4 regions of the Streptomyces sp. NPDC088812 genome follow, and region 2 is predicted to be linked to each of the others. Evidence: riboswitches for the same ligand, from Rfam matches in the RefSeq annotation. Region 2 holds a riboswitch; each other region holds the start of a gene.
What was found. Region 2 has a riboswitch for cyclic di-AMP ahead of ACIP67_RS33225 (M23 family metallopeptidase). Riboswitches for the same ligand answer to the same signal wherever they lie in the genome.
Positions count from the first base shown of each region.

Region 1: it holds a riboswitch for cyclic di-AMP, as region 2 does, so the genes downstream of both, ACIP67_RS35820 (C40 family peptidase) here and ACIP67_RS33225 (M23 family metallopeptidase) in region 2, are expected to answer to the same signal.
Region 3: it holds a riboswitch for cyclic di-AMP, as region 2 does, so the genes downstream of both, ACIP67_RS25425 (transglycosylase family protein) here and ACIP67_RS33225 (M23 family metallopeptidase) in region 2, are expected to answer to the same signal.
Region 4: it holds a riboswitch for cyclic di-AMP, as region 2 does, so the genes downstream of both, ACIP67_RS23165 (peptidoglycan DD-metalloendopeptidase family protein) here and ACIP67_RS33225 (M23 family metallopeptidase) in region 2, are expected to answer to the same signal.

Region 1 covers NZ_JBIVJP010000026.1:61,764-65,223, forward strand. Annotated here, with positions in the region: gene ACIP67_RS35810 (ATP-dependent Clp protease proteolytic subunit) at 1-491, shown strand, start outside; gene ACIP67_RS35815 (hypothetical protein) at 499-807, shown strand; cyclic di-AMP (ydaO/yuaA leader) riboswitch at 1,147-1,359, shown strand; gene ACIP67_RS35820 (C40 family peptidase) at 1,363-1,836, shown strand; gene ACIP67_RS35825 (ATP-binding protein) at 2,448-2,906, opposite strand; gene ACIP67_RS35830 (helix-turn-helix domain-containing protein) at 3,119-3,460, shown strand, end outside.
Region 2 covers NZ_JBIVJP010000023.1:48,919-52,378, forward strand. Annotated here, with positions in the region: gene ACIP67_RS33220 (GntR family transcriptional regulator) at 18-710, opposite strand; gene ACIP67_RS33225 (M23 family metallopeptidase) at 1,054-1,809, opposite strand; cyclic di-AMP (ydaO/yuaA leader) riboswitch at 1,823-1,990, opposite strand; gene ACIP67_RS33230 (M16 family metallopeptidase) at 2,248-3,460, opposite strand, start outside.
Region 3 covers NZ_JBIVJP010000015.1:85,503-88,962, reverse strand. Annotated here, with positions in the region: gene ACIP67_RS25435 (cytochrome P450) at 1-127, shown strand, start outside; gene ACIP67_RS25430 (transglycosylase family protein) at 377-1,495, shown strand; cyclic di-AMP (ydaO/yuaA leader) riboswitch at 1,700-1,866, shown strand; gene ACIP67_RS25425 (transglycosylase family protein) at 1,871-2,632, shown strand; gene eno (phosphopyruvate hydratase) at 2,983-3,460, shown strand, end outside.
Region 4 covers NZ_JBIVJP010000013.1:99,796-103,255, reverse strand. Annotated here, with positions in the region: gene ACIP67_RS23170 (alpha-galactosidase) at 1-1,148, shown strand, start outside; cyclic di-AMP (ydaO/yuaA leader) riboswitch at 1,451-1,612, shown strand; gene ACIP67_RS23165 (peptidoglycan DD-metalloendopeptidase family protein) at 1,617-2,615, shown strand; gene ACIP67_RS23160 (hypothetical protein) at 2,911-3,460, shown strand, end outside.

The DNA.
Region 1 (3,460 bases), on a different contig from region 2:
ACGTGATGGCCCAGCTCATGTACCTGGAGCACCGGGACCCCGACCGGGACATCTCGCTGTACGTCAACTCCCCGGGCGGCTCGTTCAGCGCGATGTCGGCCGTCTACGACACGCTGCGGTACGTCACCTGCGACGTGGCGACCGTCTGCCTGGGCCGGGCCGACTCGTCCGCCGCCGTCCTGCTGGCCGCGGGCACACCGGGCAAGCGGTCCGTGCTGCCGGGCGCGCGCGTGGTGCTCCGCCAGCCGGCGCTGCCGGAGCCGGTGCGGGGGCAGACCAGCGACCTGGTCGTCCAGGCCGGGGAACTGGCCCGCACCCGCACCCGCCTGGAGGAGATGCTCGTACGGCACACCGGGCGCCGTCCGGAGCAGGTGAGCGCCGACCTCGAACGCGACCGGATCCTCGACGCCCGCCAGGCCGTGGAGTACGGCCTGGCGGACCGGGTGGTCCCGGCCCGCAGGGCTTCCGGCGGCCTGCCGGGCGTGGGGTGAGCCGCCGATGCTGCCTCCCGAGCTGCCCCCGCTGCCCGCGCTGACCCGGGCCGAGGCCGAGTTGATCGACCGTTACCTGGAGGTGGTCGACCTGCTCGGCCGGATCAACCCCGCCCGCGACGGCGACACCTACCGCGGACTGCGCGCCGCCCAGGCGCTGGTGAGCAGGGCGACCGCGCTGCGCGACGCGCTGACGCTGATGCACCAGCGGGGCGAGAGCGAACTGCACGCGCCGACGCTCGCGCGGGCGCTGCGCGTGCTCGACGGGGAGCGCCGCACGGCGCGCGTCACGATGCCTCCGCTCCCCGACCGATGACGTACGGGTGTCCCGACGGCTCCGTGTTCGCCGAAAGCGTGACGCGCGGACCCGAGTTGAAACGGACCGAACGGCGTACCCCCGGGCGGCCCATCCTCGGCTGCTTTTTCCAGCCCACAGCGGTTGCGCGAAATGAGGGGCACCGCGCCGGAACGGAGGGTTCCAGTGCTGGTCGGGGGGTATGTCGTCGCCTTGACACCTGACCCGCCATCAGGGTGTCCACCCGAACGGGTGAGTGGTGAGTAACCCCACAAATCCCCGGTTGCGTTGGGATTTTCGGACATCGGTGCGCCAAGATCCCTGACTGACGACAAGCCCCCGCCACAAGCGGCGGGGCGGTCCGGGCGGACGCCGAGTCCTGCCGCCGCCCGGATGACCGGTCGACAGGAGTGCATCGGCAGGAGTGGAGGACCCAAGCACGACGGGTCGCCGGGAGCGGTCGCGCCATGACCGGACCGAGCAGCCCTTGGGGTGAAGCCGCAGCAGCGGCCGGGCAACTTCGCCAGCCCGAATCCGACAGGTCATCCTTCACAGGCGGCTGACGAAGGGTTGCGCATGACTGCGCTGAATCGTGTCCCGTCGCTCATGGCCCGGGCCGGCACGGCCTCGGCCTTCGCCATCGCCGCCGTGGGCGGCTCGATCGTGGTCCCGGGTGTCGCCTCCGAAGCGGCGGCCGCCACCCCGGCGACGAAGGCACTCCAGATCGCGGCCTCCAAGAAGGGTTCGCCCTACCGGTACGGAGCCGCCGGGCCGAACAGGTTCGACTGCTCCGGGCTCACGCTGTACTCGTTCAAGAAGGCGGGCAAGAAACTGCCTCGTACGGCGGCCCAGCAGTACAACAAGACCACCCACATCTCGGCGAGCAAGCGCAAGGCCGGGGACCTCGTGTTCTTCCACTCGGGGTCGTACGTCTACCACGTCGGGATCTACGCCGGTAAGGGCAAGATCTGGCACTCCCCGAAGACCGGGGACGTGGTGAGGCTGCAGAAGATCTGGACCAAGAGCGTCTGGTACGGCCGGGTCAAGTGACCCTCCGGAGGCGGTGGCGGCGTCCCTGACGCGCCGCCACCGCCTCCGGAGCCCGCCTCCCGGAGCCCGGGGCCGGTCAGGCGGCCTCGCGCCGTCTGCGCCACGCCCAGGGCCGTCACACAGCCGTTCACAGCCGCCCGCAGCCGGTGACAGCCCTCTGTAGCCTTCGCGGCCCTCCGTAGCCTTCGCAGTCCTCCACGGCTGCACAGCCCTCCGCAGCCGCCGATCCCCGCCCGTCCCCACCGGTCGCCTCGGACCTCGCCCGGCTGCGCGGCACCACGCCCTCGGCCGTTCCCGGTCCCTCGGCGGCAGCCGCTGCCACCCCCACGCCGCCTCTGCCGGCCGAGCGCGCGGCCCGCCCTCACGCCCTCCGAAACCACCCGTTCGGCGGACACCCGCGCCCGCACCCCGCACACCACTCGTCCGGCGGACGGCCACGCCCGTGCGGCCCCCGCCTCCCCGCGCACCTCCCACTGGCCCCGCACCCGCACGTCCCCGAGCCCTCCGCACCCCGTCCCCGCACCCCGTCCCCACAGCCGTCCGCCACCCGCCCCCACACACACCCCACCCCCCTCACCGCTCCTCGTTCCGCCACCGGAATCCGAGCGGGGTCAAGGTTCCTGTTGGCCCGCCGTCGCCACCGGCTCCACGGGCACCGTCCACGGGAGGTCGACGCAGATGGTCTTGCCGCCCTCGCGGGTGGGGCGGACGCGGAGTCTGCCACCGCACTCCGCGGTCAGCCACCGGATGATCACCAGGCCACGGCCGTTGTCCTGCTGGACGGCGGCCGGCAGGCGCCTGGGGAAGCGCGGGTGGCTGTCCGTGACGCCGATGCGCAGCAGCTCGTCCCGGTCGAGCCGGAGGTCCACCCTGAAGGTGGGCGACTGTCCGAAGGTGTGCTGTACAGCGTTGGTGGCGAGCTCGGAGACGATGAGGCGGACGGTGTCGGCCGTCTCCGCCTCCGCGGGAAGACCCCATCCCCCCAGCGTGGTCAGCACGAACGCGCGAGCCGTGGACACCGAGGCGGGATCGCTCGGCAGAGTGAGGGATGCTTCCAGATGGTCTGCCATGGCGGTGCCGTCCCTTTCCCACGGGACCGGAGTCCGACACGGTGCGGATGGTTCGAGTACGGTCCCGGACTGGTGCTTCGTCGCCAGATTGCCATCAGCGGGCCGCCACCGGTGGCGATCCCCCAAGATGTGCATATATCTGTCGCTCGATGCGGTGAACTCTGCCACGGCAGAGCGTATTTGGACGGCTCGTAGGGAGTAAGGAGAACTCCATGCAGCACGGTCCCGCGGTGCGCCGCCGGAAACTGGGCGCCGAACTGCGGGCCCTGCGCGCCCGCCTCGGCCTGACCAGTGGCGAGGCGGCCCGGCTCGTGGGCTGGCACCAGTCGAAGGTGAGCCGGATCGAGACCGGCACCAGCGGTACGAAACCCGCCGATGTGCGGTTACTCCTCGACGCCTACGGCGTGTCCGATCCCCGGATGCGGGAGCTCATGCTGGCGCTGGCGGGGTCCGCCGACAGCGGCGGACGGGATCACTGGGTGCACGCCTACCGTGGCGTACTGCCGCCCGCCTACCGGGACTTCATCAGCCTGGAGTCGCAGGCGAGCGCGATG
Region 2 (3,460 bases):
TGTATACGGCCCTCGTGTTAATGACGCGGGCCCGACATGTTTACGACGTGTTGCGAAGTCCTCACACGGTCCTGGCGTTCTCCGCCCGCGAAGCGCAGCCGGTGCGCGGTGGAGGAGCGCTCGGTGTGGAGCGCCGTGAGCGACCGCGCGCGATCGCCGTCCCCGCGCGCCACCGCGTCCACGATCGCGCCGTGCTCCGCCCAGGACTCCACCGGGTTGGCCGGCGCCTCCACCGCGTACATCCACGCGATCTTGTGCCGGAGCTGGGTGAGCGTCGAGGTCAGGGCATGGCTGCCGGAGGCCTGGGCGAGCGTCTCGTGGAACCAGCCGCCCAGGGAGCGCAGATCCTCACTGCTGCCCCTTCTGGCGCGCTCCTGGCCCAGCCGGACGAGGCCGCGCAGCACCTTGAGGTGCGCCTCGGTGCGCCGCTGGGCGGCCCGGGAGGCGCCGAGCGGCTCCAGGAGCGTGCGCATCTCCAGCAGGTCGGCGGCCTCCTGCTCGGTCGGTTCGGCGACGCACGCGCCCGCGTGCCGCCGCGTGACGACGAATCCCTCCGCTTCCAGCGTGCGCAGCGCCTCCCGGACGGGGACGCGGGAGACGCCGTAGCGGCGGGCGAGGAGTTCCTCGGTGAGGCGGCTGCCGCGCTCGTAGACACCCGCGACGATGTCGTCCCGGATGGCCGTGCACACCGAGTGCGCCGGAATACGCATGACCGACCTCCGCCTTAATCCCCGTGAAACGTCGACGAATGACGTGTGTTCAGTGACTCTATTGCAGTGAGCCGCACATTCCGACGGTGAGCCGGAATCCAGGGATATTTTTTGGACAGCGAGGCGCAGGAAAACGGCGAAAGCCCCGGCCGCAGGGGCCGGGGCGGGAGGATGTGTCGCCGGGTGCCGTGACAGGTGGGGACGCGTCGCCGGGCGGGGACGCGTCGCCGGGCGGGCACGCGTCGCGGGGCGGTGCCGGCGGGCGGGTGGTGCCGGCGGCCGGTGGTGCCGGCGGTTCGCATGCGTCACCGGGTGGCGCCGGAGGCCGAGCCCCCGGACGTCGTCAGAGGCTCACACCGTGCTTGCGGAGGTAGGCGACCGGGTCGATGTCCGAGCCGTACTCGGCGCTCGTGCGGGCCTCGAAGTGCAGGTGCGGGCCGGTGACGTTGCCGGTCGCGCCGGAGAGGGCTATCCGCTGGCCGGCGGTGACCTTCTGCCCCACCGAGACGCTGATCGACGACAGGTGGCCGTACTGGGTGTACGTGCCGTCGCTCATCCGGAGCACGATCTGGTTGCCGTAGGCACCGCCCCAGCCCGCCTCGACGACGGTGCCGGCCCCGACCGCGTGCACGGTGGTGCCCGTCGAGGCGTGGAAGTCGATGCCGGTGTGGCTCCCGGACGACCACAGGGAGCTGCTCGCCCGGTAGGAGGTGGAGACGTAGGAGCCGGTGATCGGCGCCACGAAGGTGTTGAGGCGCTTGCGCTCGGCCTCACGGGCGGCGCGGGCACGTGCCTCGCGCTCCTCCTTGACCCTCTCGGCGGCCTCGGCGGCGGCTTCCTTGCGCGCGGCCGCCGCCTGGGCGGCCTGCTTCTGCGCGGTGGCCTGCTCGTCGATCCGCTCGGCGACCGTGTCGCCGATGGTGACGACGGGGATGAGGCCGGTCTGCTCGGCGGAGGGCTCCGCGGCGAGGGCGGGACCGGAGGCGGCGGTGCCGATGACGCCGGTGGTGGTGAGCGCCGCGATGCCCGCCGCGCGGGCGGAGGTGCGCTTCATCCGGCCGGGACGACGGTGCTTCCCGGTGGCGCAGGTGAACGCCATGAAGTTGAGCGGTCCTTTCCTTCCCTCTCGCCTACCGGGTTAGCTGACGGGTTCGGAGCAGGAAGGTCTCCTACGGACCCCCTCGCGACACGCGCGGGCGTCCGATTCACCCCAGGGACTTCATCGTTGGGTCCCCGGCTCCCCTGGCTCGCGCCGTACGGGGACTCGGCGATGGCTGTCCGGTGCCGCGGATGCGGCGCACTGCCCGACGAACAGCCCGGACGAACCTAGACGCGCCCGCGATCAATCCCCAAACGTGCCGCGGTTTTTGTAGCGCATGCCACAGGGCAGACAGGCAGCCTCTCCCCCAATTCGGACATCCCTTTCAGACATCGGAAGACATCGAAGGGCCCTGGTGACCGGCCGGTCACCAGGGCCCCGCACACACCCGTGTCACCTCGGGGCGCGTGCCTCGCCGTGGGTGGTGGAGCCCCGCGGCTACTCGGCCGGGACGACCTTCACCTCACCGATGCCCAGGGCCTGGACCGCGTCCTTGATCCGGCCCGCGTCACCGACGAGCACGGTCACCAGGCGGTCCACCGGGAAGGCGCTGACGACCGCCGCGGTGGCCTCCACGGTGCCGGTCGCGGCGAGCTGCTGGTACAGCGTCGCCTGGTAGTCGTCGGGCAGGTGCTGCTCGACCTGGTCGGCCAGGGTGCCGGCCACGGCCGCGGCGGTCTCGTACTTCAGCGGCGCGACCCCGACCAGGTTCTGCACGGCGACGTCCCGCTCGGCGTCGGTGAGCCCCTCGGCGGCGAGGGTGCGCAGCACCTTCCAGAGGTCCTCCAGCGCGGGGCCGGTGTTGGGGGTGTCCACGGAGCCGCTGATGGCGAGCATCGCGGCGCCCGTGCCGTCCGGCGCGGAGCGCAGCACCTGGCCGAAGGAGCGCACGCCGTAGGTGTAGCCCTTCTCCTCGCGCAGGACGCGGTCCAGGCGGGAGGTGAGGGTGCCGCCGAGGCAGTACGTGCCGAGCACCTGCGCGGGCCACACGCGCGCGTGCCGGTCGGGACCGACGCGGCCGATCAGCAGCTGCGTCTGGACGGCGCCGGGGCGGTCCACGATGACGACCCGGCCGGTGTCGTCGGCGGTCACCGGCGGCACCGGCCGCGGCTGCGCCGAGGAGCCCGTCCAGGCGCCCAGGGTGTCCCCGAGGAGCCCTTCCAGGTCGATGTCCGTCAGATCGCCGACGACCACCGCGGTGGCCGTGGCGGGGCGGACGTGCTTCTCGTAGAAGGCCCGGACGGCCCCGGAGTCGATCTTCTCGACCGTGTCGGCGGTGCCCTGGCGCGGACGCGACATGCGCGTGCCGGCCGGGAAGAGCTCCTTGGAGAGCTCCTTGGCGGCACGCCGGGAGGGGTTGGCCAGCTCGTGCGGGATCTCGTCGAGGCGGTTGCGCACCAGGCGCTCGACCTCGCTGTCGGCGAACGCGGGCGCCCGCAGGGCGTCGGCGATCAGACCGAGGGCCTTGGCCAGGCGGGAGGCCGGAACCTCCAGGCTCAGCCGGACGCCGGGGTGGTCGGCGTGCGCGTCGAGGGTGGCGCCGCAGCGCTCCAGCTCGGCGGCGAACTCCTCGGCGGAGTGCTTGTCGGTGCCCTCCGAGAAGGCCCGCGCCATGATCGTGGCGACACCGTCGAGACCGGTCGGCTCGGCG
Region 3 (3,460 bases), on a different contig from region 2:
TCTCATCATGCGCGGACTGCGCACCCTCCCCGTGGAGTTCACGCCCCCGCACCCCGGTGAGCGACGCACGCACCCCGGTGAGCGACGTACGCACCCCGGTGAGCGACGTACGCACCCCGGCGAGTGACGCACGCGCCTCGGCGAGTGACGCACGCCCCCTGACCACCACCCACACCCCGCAGCCGTCCGCTGACCGACCGTCATGTGAGGGAGTCGCGAAGCGGAAGTGTCGGCTTCTCGACTCTGTGATCTTCACGTGATCCGCGCGGCATTAACTTGTGACAAGTGATCGTGTGCCGATACGTTCACTCGTCAGCGCGGCGCCTCGGCACCACCCGTCGCGCGGGTCAATGCTGTCTCGAGAAAGGCCCCCCGCATGCTCACCGGGAACGGTCGTCATCGTCGCCCCCGCCAGGCCCCGGCCCTCCTCGTCGCGGCCGGTGTGACCGGCTCGGCCATCGCCATCCCGCTGCTCGGCGCCACCGGCGCGAGCGCCGCGGACAACACGGTGTGGGACACGGTGGCGGAGTGCGAGACCGGGGGCTCCTGGAGCGCCGACGAGGGCGGCGGTGAGTACGGCGGCCTGTCCCTGACCCAGGAGAACTGGGAGGCGTACGGCGGGCTCGACTACGCCCCGCGCCCGGACCTGGCCAGCCGCAACCAGCAGATATCCGTCGCCCAGAAGGTCCTCGCGGACCAGGGTGTCGGCGCGTGGGGCACGTGCGGGCTGACGTCCGGTCTGAGCGCGGACTCCGGCTCGGCGGACCTGGACACCGGCGTGGCCGAGGATTCGTCCGACTCCTCCGTGACGTCCGGCTTGTCCGACCTGTCCAAGGGGTCGTCCGACTCGTCGGATTCCTCCGGCTCCTCCTCCAAGTCCTCCGACTCCTCCGACTCCTCCGACTCCTCCGACTCCTCCGGCTCCTCGGCGGATTCCGGCGAGGGCGCCACCGACGCGGCCACCGGATCCGCCACGGATTCCCCGGAAGCGTCCGCATCGTCCCCTTCTTCCTCTTCCTCCTCCGCGTCGGACACGTCCGCCACGTCCGACACGTCCACCGGGTCCGGTGCGAGCGGCTCCGCGGCGGGCGGCGGCTCGTCCAGCGCGGCCCCGGAGGCGGACGCCTCGGGCAACCCGACCCAGGACGTGGGCGCTTGGAGCTTGGTCGACACCGGTTCGGCCGACGCGGTGTCCAGCGGCACCACGTCCGACGGCACCGCGTCCGACGGCTCGGGCCGCCACCGCGGCGGTACCGCCGACGAGAGCGCGGCCGACGGCACCACCACCGCCTCCTCCGGCCGGCACGCCGCCGACACCCTCAGCGGAACGGCGGCGACCTACACCGTCCAGGCGGGCGACTCCCTCGTCACCATCGCCGACTCCCTTGGCCTCGAAGGCGGATGGCGTGCGCTCTATGCCGAGAACAAGGACGTCATCGGCGCCGACCCGAGCAACATCGTGCCCGGTCAGACGCTTGCGACAGGGGCCGAATAGGGCGTAAAAGCCGTGAAAACGGGGGGAGTTCGCGTCACGCTTCGCGTCGAATGTCCGGTTCGGCGAAAGTGTGGGATGAGTCTCAGAAGCCCTGATCGTCTTTGAAATTCCCCCGATCGCCTGCCTACGGTCATGACCGCTCGGCAATCCGAGCCCCGGCCGTCGCAACGCCGAATCCTGCCAGCGGCCACCCGGGAACAGTCGTCGCGTCAAGCGCCGCAGGCAGGAGCGGGGGACCCAAGGTAAGTGCCGCACCGGGTGGTTGACGGACGCGGCTAGGGGTGAAGCCACGCCTCCCGGAGAGGAGTGGCCGGGCAACTCAACCGGCCCGAACCCGACAGCTCACCTCGCAGGCGTCGGTGAGGGGATCGATCCATGCTGTTTTCCGGCAAGGGCAAGCACCGTCGTCCGTCCAAGGCCACCCGCGCCATCGCCGTCGCGGGTGTCACCGGCGCCGCCGTCGCCGTCCCGCTGATGGCGGCCGGCAACGCCTCCGCCGCCACCGCCTCCGAGTGGGACGCGGTCGCCCAGTGCGAGTCCGGCGGCAACTGGTCCATCAATACCGGCAACGGCTACTACGGCGGCCTCCAGTTCTCCGCCTCCACCTGGGCCGCGAACGGCGGCACGCAGTACGCCGCCACCGCCGACAAGGCCACCAAGTCCCAGCAGATCCAGGTCGCCGAGAAGGTCCTCGCGAGCCAGGGCAAGGGCGCCTGGCCGGTCTGCGGCAAGGGCCTGTCCGGCGCCGCCTACACCGGCTCCTCCTCGTCCGACTCCTCGGCCGGCTCCTCCAGCGGTTCTTCCGGCGGCTCTTCCGCGGGCTCCTCCGCCGGTTCCACCTCCAGCGGCTCCGGCTCCTCGGACTCCGGCACCACCAGCCGTTCGACCGAGCAGCAGAGCGCCTCCCGCTCCGCCGAGCGCCCGGCCGCCCAGAGCCAGGAGACGGTCACCACCCCGACCGGTCAGAAGGTCGAGAAGGGCGACGGCGAGTACAAGGTGGTCACCGGCGACACCCTCAGCTCCATCGCCCAGGAGCAGGACGTCGCGGGCGGCTGGGAGAAGCTGTTCCAGCTCAACAAGGACATCGTCGACGACGCCGACCTCATCTACCCGGGCCAGCAGCTACACCTGAAGTGACACCTGGCTCCCAGGGCGGCCACAGCTCCCGCACAGGCGTGGTCCGCACACTGAAGACCTCGTGAGGGTCCCCCCCGTCCCCGCGAGCGCCCCGCCCCGGCGCGCGTTCCCCCGTACGCGCCGGGGCGGGGCATTTCTTTGCCCGCCCGCCATCCGCCTGTTGGTCACCCTCTTTGTTCCGGGCGGGAACAATGTGTACCGTCAGCCTGTCCACGGGGCGGTCGGTCGGCTGTCGGCGGCCCCGGGACGGTTAGGCTCTAGTCGCAAGGCCACATCAAGGGATCAACAAGGGCCGCCCGCGGCCCACGTGCCCCGCACAACCAGCGTCACATCCCACTAAGGAGATGCTCGTGCCGTCCATCGACGTCGTCGTAGCCCGGGAAATCCTGGACTCCCGAGGCAACCCCACGGTCGAGGTCGAGGTCGGCCTCGACGACGGCAGCACGGGTCGTGCCGCCGTCCCGTCCGGCGCCTCCACCGGCGCCTTCGAGGCCATCGAGCTCCGCGACGGCGACCCGAACCGCTACCAGGGCAAGGGCGTCGAGAAGGCCGTCCTCGCCGTCATCGAGCAGATCGGCCCGGAACTGGTCGGCTACGACGCCACCGAGCAGCGCCTGATCGACCAGGCGATGTTCGACCTGGACGCCACCGACAACAAGGGCTCCCTCGGCGCCAACGCCATCCTCGGCGTCTCCCTCGCCGTCGCCCACGCCGCCTCCGAGGCCAGCGACCTGCCCCTCTTCCGCTACCTGGGCGGCCCGAACGCGCACCTGCTGCCGGTGCCGATGATGAACATCCTGAACGGCGGCTCGCACGCCGACTCCAACG
Region 4 (3,460 bases), on a different contig from region 2:
ACATCTCGCAGGAGCAGCAGGCGACCCTCGCGCGCCGCGCCGCGGCCATCGGCGTCGAGCTGTTCGTGGTCGACGACGGCTGGTTCGGCGCCCGCACCGGCGACCACGCGGGACTCGGCGACTGGCGCCCCAACCCCGACCGCTTCCCCGCCGGCCTCAAGCCGCTCGCGGACCAGGTGCACGCGCTCGGGATGCAGTTCGGCATCTGGGTCGAGCCCGAAATGGTCAATCCGGACAGCGACCTCTACCGGGCGCACCCCGACTGGGTCCAGTTCCAGCCCGGACGGAAGCGGACGGAATTCCGCAACCAGCTCGTCCTCAACCTCGCCCGCGAGGACGTCCAGGAGTACCTCTGGCAGCAGCTCGACACCCTCCTGTCCAGCGCGCCCATCGACTACGTCAAGTGGGACTTCAACCGCTGCTTCACCGACGCCGGCTGGCCGGACGACCCCTACCCGCAGCGGCTCTGGGTCGACCATGTGCGCGCCCTGTACGCCCTGTTCGACCGGTTGCGGGCGGCCCACCCGGGCGTCGCCTTCGAGTCCTGCTCCGGTGGCGGCGGGCGGATCGACCTCGGTATCGCGGGCCGGACCGACCAGGTGTGGACGTCCGACAACACCGACCCGCTGGACCGGCTCGCCATCCAGCACGGCTTCAGTCAGGTGCACCCGGCGCGGATCATGGCCGCCTGGGTCACCGACAGCCCCAACACCCAGCTCAACGGCCGGGTCAGCTCACTGCGCTTCCGGTTCGTCAGCGCCATGGCCGGTGTGCTCGGGGTCGGCGGAGACCTCTCCGAGTGGACCGAGGAGGAGCTCGCCGAGGCGCGCGGCTGGGTCGAGCTCTACAAGGAGATCCGGCCCCTCGTGCAGCACGGCGACCTGTACCGGCTGCGGCCCCCGGAGGGCGGCCTGAGCGCCGTGCAGTACGTGCGAGGCGACGAGAGCGTCGTCCTCGCCTGGCTCCAGGCGCAGCGCTACGGCGAGCCGGCACCGGTGCTGCGGCTGCGCGGTCTGAACCCGGCAGAGTCGTACGAATGCATGGAAACGGGCGAAGTGCACCGAGGCGCGGTGCTGTTGAACCACGGACTGCGTACCGGGCTGCGCGGCGACCTCGATGCGGCGGTCATCCGGCTGCGTCGCATCTGAGAGTTCTGTCCGGATTGCATTCGTTCATCACAACTCGCCCCGGAATAAAGGACCCTGGAGACGTGTCACGTGAGGAGCGTCATATCCGTGACCGTGCGTCGCCCGTCATGCTCACGTAATCAAGGCGTTTTTATGGGCGTTCCGGGAAGTGCGGGCCCGGTGGTGCACGGAAAGTGACGGGGAATTCTCACAGAGGATCAAGAGAAAGGCGTGAACAGCGCAACCGCTGCTTGTTCCTGTGCGTCCTGGTCGCTTACGTTCCACACCAATCCGGACGGACGCCCAATCCTGCCGCCGCCCGGAGCCCGCACACACTCACCCGTATGTGGCAGGAGCGGGGGACCCACAGGTAGAACCGCCTGTTCCGGTCTCCGGAACGGCTAGGGGTAAAGCCGTGCCTCGGCGCGGCCGGGCATCTCCAGCCCGCACCCGACAGCTCACCTCGCAGGCGCCGGAGAGGAATCCGCCATGCCCGCGAAGGGTAAGCACCGCCGCCCGAAGACCCCGCGCTTCACCCGCTCCATAGCCGTCGCCGGAACGGGCGGCGCCGCGCTCGCCCTTCCGCTCATGGGTGCCGCCGGCGCCCATGCCGCACCGGCCCAGTCGGCGGCCCGGTCGGTCTCCTCCGTCGCGGAGAAGTCGGTCCAGGCCGCTCCGGTGGCGCAGCAGGCCGCCGCCGACGCGAAGTCCGCCACCGAGACCCGGACCTACACGGTGGTGGCCGGCGACTACCTCTCGAAGATCGCGGACGAGCAGAGCGTCAGCGGCGGCTGGCAGGAACTGTACGAGGACAACCGTCAGGCCGTCGGCGCGAACCCGTCGCTGATCCACCCGGGCCTCAAGCTGTCGATCGGCGAGCAGGCGGCCACGACCGGCACCACCAAGTCGCCGTCCACGTCGTCCGGTTCCTCCTCCTCGTCGAAGTCGTCGCAGTCCTCGAAGACGCAGTCCTCGAAGACGCAGTCGTCGAAGTCCACGCAGTCCTCGACGTCGGTGAAGTCCTCCGGCTCCTCCGCCGGGTCGACCACGCAGAGCGCCGAGAACACCACCGCCTCCAGCGGCTTCGTCCTCCCCGTGGCGAGCGCCGCCATCGGCACCCCGTACCGGATGTCCGGCAGCATGTGGTCCAGCGGCTACCACACCGGCGTCGACTTCGTCGTCTCGACCGGCACCTCCCTCAAGGCGGTCGGTGCGGGCACGGTCGTCTCCGCCGGCTGGGGCGGCGCCTACGGCAACCAGGTCGTCATCAAGCTCGCCGACGGCTACTACGCCCAGTACGCCCACCTGTCCTCGCTCTCCGTCTCGGCCGGCCAGACCGTCTCCGCGGGGCAGCAGATCGGCCTCTCCGGCGCGACCGGCAACGTGACCGGCCCGCACCTGCACTTCGAGATCCGCACCACGCCGAACTACGGCTCGGACATCGACCCGGTCGCCTACCTCCGCTCGCACGGGGTCTCCGTCGGCTGACCCCTCGCACGACCACCCGTCCGACACGCCACCGAAGGCCGGACCCGTTCCCGGGGTCCGGCCTTCGGTGGCTTTGCGCGTTCATGATCACTGTGTTGCGGTCGTATGGCAGGTCCCGCCGGACCGTCGACAGCGGGGGCGGAGGGGGGACACAGTGATCTCCAGCAAGGGGGCAACCGCTTTCCCCGCCCTCTCGTATGTCCGATTCCTCGAACGCCGTTCGGTTCCGTGGACGGCGACCGGGCCATCGCGAGGTGGCCGACCACACGACCACGCTCATCGTGAAGGACCACACGTGAACCCCACCCGACGCCGAAGAACCGTCGCCGTCACCGCCGCCGCCCTGCTGGCCGGGCTCTTCTCCGCACCCGCCGGCCAGGCCGCCGAGCAGCCGCGCCGGATCGTCGAGAACCTCGACCGCGGCCTGGTCGCCGTACCGTCCGGCGAGGGCACCTTCCTCAGCTGGCGCCTGCTCGGCACCGAGTACGCCCGGTACGGCGACGCGATCGCCTTCAACGTGTACAAGAACGGCCGCCGGCTGAACCGCGAGCCGATCAGGAAGTCGACGACCTACCAGGACGACTCCCGGGGCACGGGGACCTACACCGTGCGCGCGGTGGTCGACGGACACGAGCAGCGGCCGAGTTCCGCCGCCCTCGACTTCGCCGACGGGTACGCCGAGATCCCGCTCGCCGCGGCCGACGGCTACACCGTCCAGCACGCCTGGCCCGGCGACCTCGACGGCGACGGACGCTACGAACTCGTCGTCAGCCGGCTCTCCCAGACCCGGGACAGGTCCGACCTGCTGGAGGCCTACACCCTCTCCGGCGAGCGGCTGTGGCGGG